3 regions of the Shewanella sedimentimangrovi genome follow, and region 1 is predicted to be linked to each of the others. Evidence: predicted binding sites of a transcription regulator. Region 1 holds the regulator's gene; each other region holds the start of a gene.
What was found. The regulator LexA, encoded in region 1, represses DNA repair genes until DNA is damaged. The targets are predictions, from matches to a motif close to TACTGTATNNNNATACAGTA.
Positions count from the first base shown of each region.

Region 1 (3,211 bases):
AAATTTGTTCACCCTGAGCCATGAGGTCATCCATCGACAGGGTTTGTGTCAGCGAGGCTTGGGCTTCCGCCGCTGCCTGTTGAGCAGAGGCTTTCTGGGCCACGAGCCAGTCATCAAACTGGGCTTCGGGCAAGACTTCCACCACTATGGGCATAAAGCCATGCTGCTTGCCGCATAACTCGGCGCATTGGCCCCGGTAGATGCCGGGTTTGTCGATGCGGGTCCAGGCCTCGTTGATGAAACCCGGGTTGGCGTCCTTCTTCACCGCAAAGGCAGGCACCCACCAGGAGTGGATAACGTCATCGGAGGTCATCAGGAAACGTATCTTGCGATTGGCAGGCAAGACCAGCGGTTTGTCTACTTCCAGTAAGTAGTTTTCGCCTTTGGCCTCGTTGCCTTCGATCTGCTCCATTGGCGTGGACAAGATGCTGTAAAAAGCGATGTCCTGATCGAAATAGCTGTAATGCCATTTCCATTGAGAACCTGTGACTTGCACCGTCAGATCTGCATTGGAAGGGTCTTCCATGGCGATCAGGGTTTTGGTGGCCGGTATGGCCATGGAGATAAGGATAATGAAAGGGATAATCGTCCAGGCTATTTCTACCTTGGTGCTCTCATGAAACTGAGCCGCCACAGCGCCCTTGGACTTTCGGTGGTTGATCATGGCGTAAATCATAGCGCCAAATACCACCACCCCGATGGCGCAGCAGATGTACAGAATCGTCATGTGCAGGTGATATACCCTGCCACTGATTTCTGTCACCCCCTGGGTCATATTCAGCGACATGTCTGCCGCTGCCAATTGCGGTGCCATCAGCACCAGAACACAATACAACAATCGCTTCACAAGACGTCTCCTCTGTCAATTGCGAATCGCAACTACAAAGAAGAGTCACACAGTAAGTCTCTGCTCTATGCAAACTCTTCGGTTCCCAAAAAAGCAACGATGACTTCAAAGTGCGTTGGCGGTTTATCTTGTTCTATCTGTAGCCTACTGCCTTGCTAACCACGCCTGCACCTACAGCTGAATATATCGGTCTGATACACAGAGGGCCGTGGTTAAACAGGGCTCACTGCGACGACATAATCTATCCCGGATATAACAAACTATCGTTGTTACCCTGAACTACATTACTTGCAGTTTAAATATTGATCAAGATCACTTTCTTTTCTAATTAACTGAAAAAATTATTGAAAAAAAGAGCCCCACTGGGGCTCAAGGGGATGGAAGGGGATCAGTGCAGCGGTTGAAACTGGTTGGAAAGGGTCATGGGAATAGCGGCTTGGTGGCAAGGATTTCCATGAGAGTGAGCATTTACATCCTGAAATATGACGCCCATGGCAACCGCACTCTTGGCAACCAGCTGTAAGCGGCGTTCATCTCTGGGGGCCAGGCTGCTGCTCCAGCAAAGTACCGCACTGGAAGTGCCACTGGTCAGCGCTCTTTCCATGGCCCACAGGGTTTCCACTTCATCCTTGGCATGCACCAGTAAGACCCTGTCCATACGCACGCCGGCCTGGGCCAGGAGGTCTTTGTAGCCTATATTGGGCGGACTGATCAGCACTATCCATCGACCCTGATGACTCAGCTGCGCCAATTGGGGGCACAAGTGCTTTAGTTCGTTACGGCCCTGATCGCTGGTGGTCAGCATGCTGACTTCCGTATTGGCGCCGGCATTGTCAGCAGGCAGGTCGCGCCACAGGCCGGGATGGCGGGGAGCATTACCGAGCAGCTTGTTCATAACCAGTCTCCGTTACGGATGACACCGACCGCCAGACCTTCAATGGTCAGACTTTGGCAGCTGAGATCGACTTTTATGGGGGCGTAGGCTTCGTTTTCGGCATGCAGGTAAACCACATTGCCCTTGCGTTCGAAGCGTTTGACCGTCACATCATCTTCAACCCGGGCGACCACCACCTGACCGTTACGGGCCTGCTGCATCTTGTGTACCGCCAACAGATCGCCTTCGAGTATGCCTATGTCCTTCATACTGTCACCCCGAACCCGCAGTAAAAAGTCGGCCTGGGGGCGGAACATGGCTGGATCCACCTGGTAATACTGCTCCACGTGTTCCTGGGCCAAAATAGGCTCACCGGCCGCCACCTGACCTATCAGCGGCAATCCCTGATGCTCAGCGTCTTCATGTTCGTCGCCCGCAAGACGAATACCGCGGGAGGTGCCGGGCATAATTTCAATACAGCCCTTCTTGGCCAGTGCCTTGAGATGTTCTTCGGCGGCATTGGCACTTTTGAAGCCCAAACGTGTGGCAATTTCGGCACGGGTTGGCGGCATACCGGTATCGGCGATATTGCGTTTGATCAGGTCCAGTATTTCAGCCTGGCGCGGTGTCAGCGGTCTCATACTCATTCCTGTTTTTCTATACAGTTACTGTTAGTATATACAGTATTTTAAACAGCGCAAGTATTAACCAGTGTTTAGATTATTGGCACTGTGACTGTGTGGTCTGATATTCTATGCGGCTAACGAAGTGGCCAAGATTGCTGAAGAAGAATGTCAACCCAAGACTCGCTGTGGTATAGAACCCTCCGCTGGATCCAGAAAAAACTGGTGCACACCATAGTGGTGCCCCAGGAGCCTTTTGCCGATCTTAATCTTGATGCGGCACGCCCCCTGGTTTACGTCATGAAAACCGAATCGGTCAGTGATATTGCCGCCCTGAGTGAAGTCACCGCCAAGTTTGGCTTGCCAAGCCCCTATGAGTCCCTGCACTTGAATGGTTTGAGCAGTCCGAGGGTGGTTTGCCTTGAGGGGGCGAAACCCCTGTTTGGGCAGCGTCAGGGCAATGAACCCTTCCTCAATGCTTTTATGCAGTTACTGTCTGTCCATAAGCAAAAGCCGGAGCTGGATATCCAGCTGGTCCCGGTGAGCCTTTATTGGGGCCGGACTCCGGGCAAGGAAGATGACAGCATGCGCGCGGCATTACTGGAGCGGGAAAATCCCACCTGGCTGCGCAAGTGCCTGATGATATTGTTCCTCGGTCGTCACAACTTCGTGCAGTTTTCCAATGCGGTTTCCCTGCGTTATATGGCCGATGAACACGGCACCGACAAACGCATTGCCCAGAAACTGGCCCGGGTGGCCAGGGTGCATTTCCGCCGTCAGCGCAAGGTGATGACAGGTCCGGCTTTGCCTAATCGTCAGGCCATGTTCCATGCGCTGTTGCAGTCCGATAACCTCAAAAAGGCCATT
Region 1 covers NZ_CP071502.1:4,059,857-4,063,067, reverse strand. Annotated here, with positions in the region: partial or broken gene coxB (cytochrome c oxidase subunit II) at 1-847, opposite strand, end outside; gene JYB85_RS18135 (cell division inhibitor SulA) at 1,236-1,742, opposite strand; gene lexA (transcriptional repressor LexA) at 1,739-2,362, opposite strand; gene plsB (glycerol-3-phosphate 1-O-acyltransferase PlsB) at 2,513-3,211, shown strand, end outside.

Region 2 (3,211 bases), 1.0 Mb from region 1:
ATAAGGACAGCGACATTAAATCGGTGTTTTTCGGCTCCGCCAACACCTTTGAATATTTTGATCTCAATGGCCGCTATAACGGTGATCCCAACTATTACACCAACAAGCGCCCCTGGTGGCAGGAAGCCATAGACAAGGGCGGTTTGTTTGTGGGCGATCCGGCTGTGGATGCCAACGACGGTTCCATTTCTGCCACGGTGAAAACCCCCGTTTATGACGACAAGGGTAAATTGCTCGGTATAGGTGGCATGGACATTCTTATCGATACCATAGGCAAGCATCTGCTGGGCCCCATCAAGTACCAGGGCGAAGGCCAGGCCTTCCTGATGACAGACGATGGCAAGCTGGTGTATTTCCCTGGCTTCAACAGTGCTTTCCCACCGGGGTCGCAGATTGACAAGGTCGATGGCCTGGCCGGCGACAACCAGGGCTTTTCTGCTCTGGGACGCCTGATGCGCCAAAACAAACAGGGCTTTGCCGAAGTGGACTATCAGGGTGAGCCACAGCGGGTGGTATATACCGCCGTCGGTGGTGACTATCCCCAGCAGCAATGGCATTTGGCCTTTATGTTGCCCACCTCTGCCATTGAAGCGCCGGTGCGGGCCGCCTTCTGGGATGCCTGCCTGATGGCCATTGGTATCATGTTGCTGGTGGGTGTAACCGTGTGGTTGCTGCTTATTCCCCTGCGTCGCCAGCTCAGCGCCCTGTTGGCAGCCATGGAGGATATCGCCCGCGGTGATGGCGACCTCGCCAAACGTATCGAGATAGAGCGTGAGGACGAACTGGGGCAAATGGCCACCGCCTTTAACCGTTTTGCTGAGAAGGTGCAGCGTATGCTGATAGATACCCGCGCCCTGACCCGGGATGTGGGCGACGGCATCATAGAGGCACGCAAGATTTGCGATCTGGCGGTTGGCGCTGTCTCGACCCAGAAACACCAGATTGATTCGGTGGCCACGGCAGCCACGGAAATGGCCCACACCAGTCAGGAAATGGCGGCCACGGCCCAGCGCACCAGCGACTTTGCCGAGCAGGCCCAGCAGCAGGCCCGCGATGGTCGCAAGATAGTGACCGAAGCCACCGCAGGTATTCAGACCCTGTCGATCCGGGTCACCGAAGCCGCCAGTGTTATCAAGGCCCTGCGCGCCAGTTCCGAACAGATCGGCGAGGTGCTCAGCGTGATCCGCGGCATCGCCGAGCAAACCAACCTGTTGGCGCTCAATGCCGCCATTGAGGCGGCCCGTGCCGGTGAACAGGGCCGCGGCTTTGCCGTGGTGGCTGACGAAGTGCGCACCCTGGCATCCCGCACCCAGGATTCCACCGCCAATATTCAGGGCATCATCCAAAGCCTGCAACAGGGCGCCCTGCAGGCCGAGTCCGCCATGGAAGCCGGAGTGGAACAGGCGAGCGTGGGTGAGAACCTGACCAGGAAAGTGGAGCAGGCCCTGTTTGACATCACCTCGGCCATTGAGTCGGTGCAACAGCAAACCACAGACATTACCGTGGCCATAGGCCAGCAGGCCGTGGTTGCCGAAGAGGTGGCCCAGAACGTGGAGAATGTCCGCTCCCTGTCGAACGATTCTCACAGTGCCAGTGAGGACCTGGCCGGCACCCTGAGGGCCTTTGAGCAATTGACCCAGGCCCTGACCAAGAACATAGGTCAGTTCAAGATCTGAGCCTCCGAATTTTAAAGGCGCCTGCGGGCGCCTTTTTTATTGCCTTCATCCTGTTTACCACTGTTTATCTATACAGTATATTTGCAGGTGGAGGTGTCTGGTGAAAAAAATCATTCATATCGACATGGACTGCTTTTTTGCGGCGGTGGAGATGCGCGACTTTCCCGAGTATCGCGACAAGCCCCTGGCCGTCGGCGGTGCCAGCGAACGCCGCGGGGTGATCAGTACCTGTAATTACGAGGCGCGCCGCTTTGGTGTGCGTTCGGCCATGGCCACAGCTTACGCCATGCGCCTGTGTCCCGACCTTATCCTGGTGCCGGGACGGATGGAGGTCTACAAGCAGGTGTCGCAGCAGATCCGCGCCATCTTCGACCGTTACAGCGACCTGATTGAGCCCCTGTCGCTGGATGAAGCCTATCTGGATGTCAGTGACTGCCAGTTGCACCAGGGCTCGGCCACCCTGATAGCCGAGGCCATCCGGGCCGATATCCTGGCGGAAACCGGGTTGACCGCCTCGGCCGGGGTGGCACCGGTTAAGTTTCTTGCCAAGGTGGCCTCGGATCTCAACAAACCCAACGGCCAATACGTGATAACACCGGCGGCGGTGGCCGGGTTTGTCAGTGGCCTGTCCCTTGGCAAGATCCCCGGTGTCGGCAAGGTAACCCAGGAAAAACTCAAAACCCTGGGGTTGGAAACCTGTGCCCAGGTGCAGGCCTGTTCACCGGCCATGCTGGCACAGCACTTTGGCAAATTCGGCGCCGTGCTGTGGGAGCGGGCCCACGGCCGCGATGAGCGCGGCATCTCGCCCCACAGGGAGCGGAAATCCGTTGGCGTCGAGACCACGCTGGCGAAGGACATTCACAGTGAAGCAGATTGCTTGCAGGTAATGGCTTCACTGATCCCCGAACTCAATCGTCGTATAGGTCGCAGCGGCAGTGCCCGGCGTATTCACAAGCTGGTGGTGAAACTCAAGTTCAGCGATTTCCGCCAGACCACTATAGAGCAGCGTGCCGACGAGCCCTCGGTGAAGCTGTACCAGGCCCTGCTGTCCCAGGCGCTGACCCGCGCCGAAGGGCGGGGGATACGCCTGGTTGGGATAGCCGTGGGTCTGTCGGCCAGCGAAGCGTGCAGCGAGCGCCTGACCCAGCTGGATTTGGCGCTTTAACGCCGGTTGCCAAGGGCTGGCACTGCAATGAAACGTGCCGGTTTGGGGTGTTGGCGGCGCCGAAGTTAGACTTTCGGGGGCTTATTTATCCGGTCACCTTTGTGTTAGCTTCGACCTAAGATCTGCTAGCCTGGATTCAACTTCTTCTACCGCAATTGCACAGGGACAGAGTCAATTGACAACACAAGCCATTTCTCAGCAGTTGGCACAGCACTCGCGGGCCAGCTTCGCCACCCTGATCCGCCTGCTTGGTGATTTTGATCTCGCCGAAGAAGCGCTGCAGGAAGCCTGCATGGCGGCGCTGCAGCAGTGGCCCGAGCAGGGGATACCAGCCAATCCCAGGGCCTGGTTGGTGTCCTGCGGTCGTTTC
Region 2 covers NZ_CP071502.1:3,012,145-3,015,355, reverse strand. Annotated here, with positions in the region: gene JYB85_RS13225 (methyl-accepting chemotaxis protein) at 1-1,676, shown strand, start outside; gene dinB (DNA polymerase IV) at 1,777-2,841, shown strand; gene JYB85_RS13215 (RNA polymerase sigma factor) at 3,017-3,211, shown strand, end outside.
Region 2: a site for LexA is predicted at 1,735-1,754, ahead of dinB (DNA polymerase IV). Genes of this name have one in related genera too.

Region 3 (3,211 bases), 1.1 Mb from region 1:
AGTTCCACGACTCTGCATTTCTTCATGTTGCAGTAAACATAGATACTTCGATAAAGCTCTCTGCCGAGATTACCTTTCAGGATTTTGTACCTGTACTTGGGTGTCCAAACGAGGTGATACTGACAACGATAGAATACGTGAGACGCGGATTCATATCTGCTCATGCTACTTACTCCTTGATTTGCTGGTAACAAACCGAGGGAGTATTTAGCATGGGCATTCTCCGGGCAAAGCCCCACCAGAACGATCACCACCTCCATAGGAGGTGGTTTTAGGGTGACAACAAAAAGCCCCGACGCAGTCGGGGCCTTTGATTGTCTGATCATTGCCAATCATTCATAGGGGTCGAATTCCAGGCCATGGGCTACCTGGTCAAAGCCAAAGCCCTGGCCCAGCAAGTAACGCACCCGTCTGGCCTTGTCTTTGGCATCCGCTATGGGGGCGAGACCAAATTTCTTGCGCGCCTTGGTGCGCGCCAGGGCAAACCAGTCTTGATCGCAGCCGTTGAGCGCGGTTTCCACGGACTCCCGCGACAGGCCTTTTTGCAACAGGGCCTGGCGGATACGAGTCGGACCATGGCCCTTGGCAATGTGACTGCGGATAAGCTGCCCGGCATAGCGGCCATCATCCAGATAACCGCGCAGCTCACATTCGGCGAGCACGGTTTCCACTTCCTGTAGCTCATGGCCCTTGGCCAGCAGCTTGGTTTTAAGCTCTTCCCGACCGTGATCCCGCCGCGCCAGCAAAGTCAGCGCGGCTTGCATCAGTTCTGGGTTCAGAACACTTCCCCGGTTTCTAAATCGACGTTTTCGCCACTGCTGTCACTGCTGCTGGCGGCGGCACTGCTGCCATCGGCACGGTGCAGCAACATCTCGCGCAGGGTCTTGTCGATTTCGGCGGCGATTTGTGGATTGTCAATCAGGAACTTACCGGCATTGGCGCGGCCCTGACCAATCTTGTCGCCCTTGTAGCTGTACCAGGCACCGGATTTTTCAATCAACTTGTGCATCACACCCAGATCCACCAGTTCGCCGGTGCGGTTGATACCCTGACCATAAAGGATTTGGAAGTCGGCTTGCTTGAACGGTGCAGCAATCTTGTTCTTAACCACCTTAACGCGGGTTTCGTTACCCACCACCTCGTCGCCTTCCTTGATGGCGCCGGTGCGACGGATATCCAGACGCACTGAGGCGTAGAACTTGAGCGCGTTACCACCTGTGGTGGTTTCCGGGTTGCCGAACATGACACCAATCTTCATACGAATTTGGTTGATGAAGATAAGCAAGGTGTTGGATTGCTTGAGGTTACCCGCCAGCTTACGCATGGCCTGGCTCATCATGCGCGCCGCCAGACCCATGTGGGAATCACCGATTTCACCTTCGATTTCAGCCTTGGGGGTCAGGGCCGCAACCGAGTCGACGATGATCACATCCACGGCACCGCTGCGGGTCAGGGCATCACAGATTTCCAGCGCCTGTTCTCCCGTGTCCGGCTGAGAGCAGAGCAGATTGTCGATATCCACGCCCAGCTTCTTGGCATAGATGGGGTCCAATGCGTGTTCGGCGTCGATAAAGGCGCACACCTTGCCTTCACGCTGGGCAGCGGCAATCACTTCCAGTGTCAGAGTTGTTTTACCTGAAGATTCAGGACCATAGATCTCAACGATACGGCCCATTGGCAGACCACCGGCCCCCAGAGCCACGTCCAGAGACAGCGAACCTGTGGAGATGGTTTCCACATCCATGGAGCGGTCTTCACCCAGCTTCATGATGGAGCCCTTGCCAAACTGCTTCTCAATTTGGCCCAGAACGGCGGCTAACGCTTTCTCTTTGTTTGGATCTATCTTCATTCCTGTTCCCTCTTAAAGCAGCCCTGTGGCTGTCAATAAAGTCGCGATTATTCTGTTGGCGCAACCCCGAACGGCGTCGGCATGTTTGTACTTAACTGAGGCTAGTATACTGTACAATCATACAGTATCAAGCCCAGGTAAAATATTTTTTCCCTGTGCCCGCAGCCCCGGCCCTGGTGGCAATTTGCACCGACGCAGGGGCTTTTAGCGCTATGGGGCTCAATTTCAACGAAAACCTTGTTAGTATTGGCGCCACAGTTTTCAGCGCCACCCAGCAGATACGGCCGTCCATGAACAGCACAGATTTCGACGATTTGGAAAAACACACTCCCATGATGCGTCAGTACCTGACGATGAAGGCAGCCCATCCGGATATGCTGCTGTTTTACCGCATGGGTGATTTTTATGAACTCTTCTATGAGGATGCCAAACGCGCCTCGCAGATGCTGGGCATTTCCCTCACCGCCCGCGGTAAGAGCGGCGGCGATCCCATCCCCATGGCCGGTATCCCCTATCATGCGGTGGAAGGCTATCTGGCAAAGCTGGTGCAAATTGGCCAGTCGGTGGCCATCTGCGAACAGATAGGTGACCCCGCCACCAGCAAGGGACCGGTGGAGCGCAAGGTGGTGCGGGTGGTCACGCCCGGCACCCTGACCGATGAAGCTCTGCTACAGGAGCGCCAGGACAACCTGCTGGCCGCCGTCTATCAGGGCAAGGTCGGTTTCGGCTATGCCACCCTGGATGTGGCCTCGGGCCGCTTTGTGGTGGCCGAACTCGACAGCCGTGAGGCTCTGGAGGCAGAGTTGCAACGGACCAGTCCGGCCGAACTCCTGTACAGCGAAGATTTTGCCGAGCTGGTACTGATTAACCATTTCAAGGGCAAGCGCCGCCGTCCCGAATGGGAATTTGACTATGACACCTGCGTCAAATTGCTGCTGGAGCAATTTGGTACCCGGGACTTGCGTGGCTTTGGCATTACCGATGCGCGCCTGTCACTGCAGGCAGCCGGCTGCCTGATGCAATATGTACGCGATACCCAGCGCACCGCCCTGCCCCACATCAATTCCATAGTGCGCTTTAACCAGAGCGACGCCATAGTGCTGGACGCGGCGACCCGCCGCAATCTGGAACTGACGCAGAACCTCTCAGGTGGTCGCGACAGCACCCTGGCGAGCGTGCTCGACAATACCGCCACCGCCATGGGCAGTCGCATGTTACAGCGCTGGATCCATCAACCACTGCGCAACAGAACACACATTGAATCCCGTCAGGGCGCGGTGACCGAACTCTTGGACACTCAAGGCTTTGAAGCACTCAGCCACACGCTGCGGAACTTAGGGGATATTGAGCGGATCCTCGCCC
Region 3 covers NZ_CP071502.1:2,956,016-2,959,226, forward strand. Annotated here, with positions in the region: gene tnpA (IS200/IS605 family transposase) at 1-164, opposite strand, end outside; gene JYB85_RS12980 (regulatory protein RecX) at 333-764, opposite strand; gene recA (recombinase RecA) at 776-1,849, opposite strand; gene mutS (DNA mismatch repair protein MutS) at 2,140-3,211, shown strand, end outside.
Region 3: a site for LexA is predicted at 1,957-1,976, ahead of recA (recombinase RecA). Genes of this name have one in related genera too.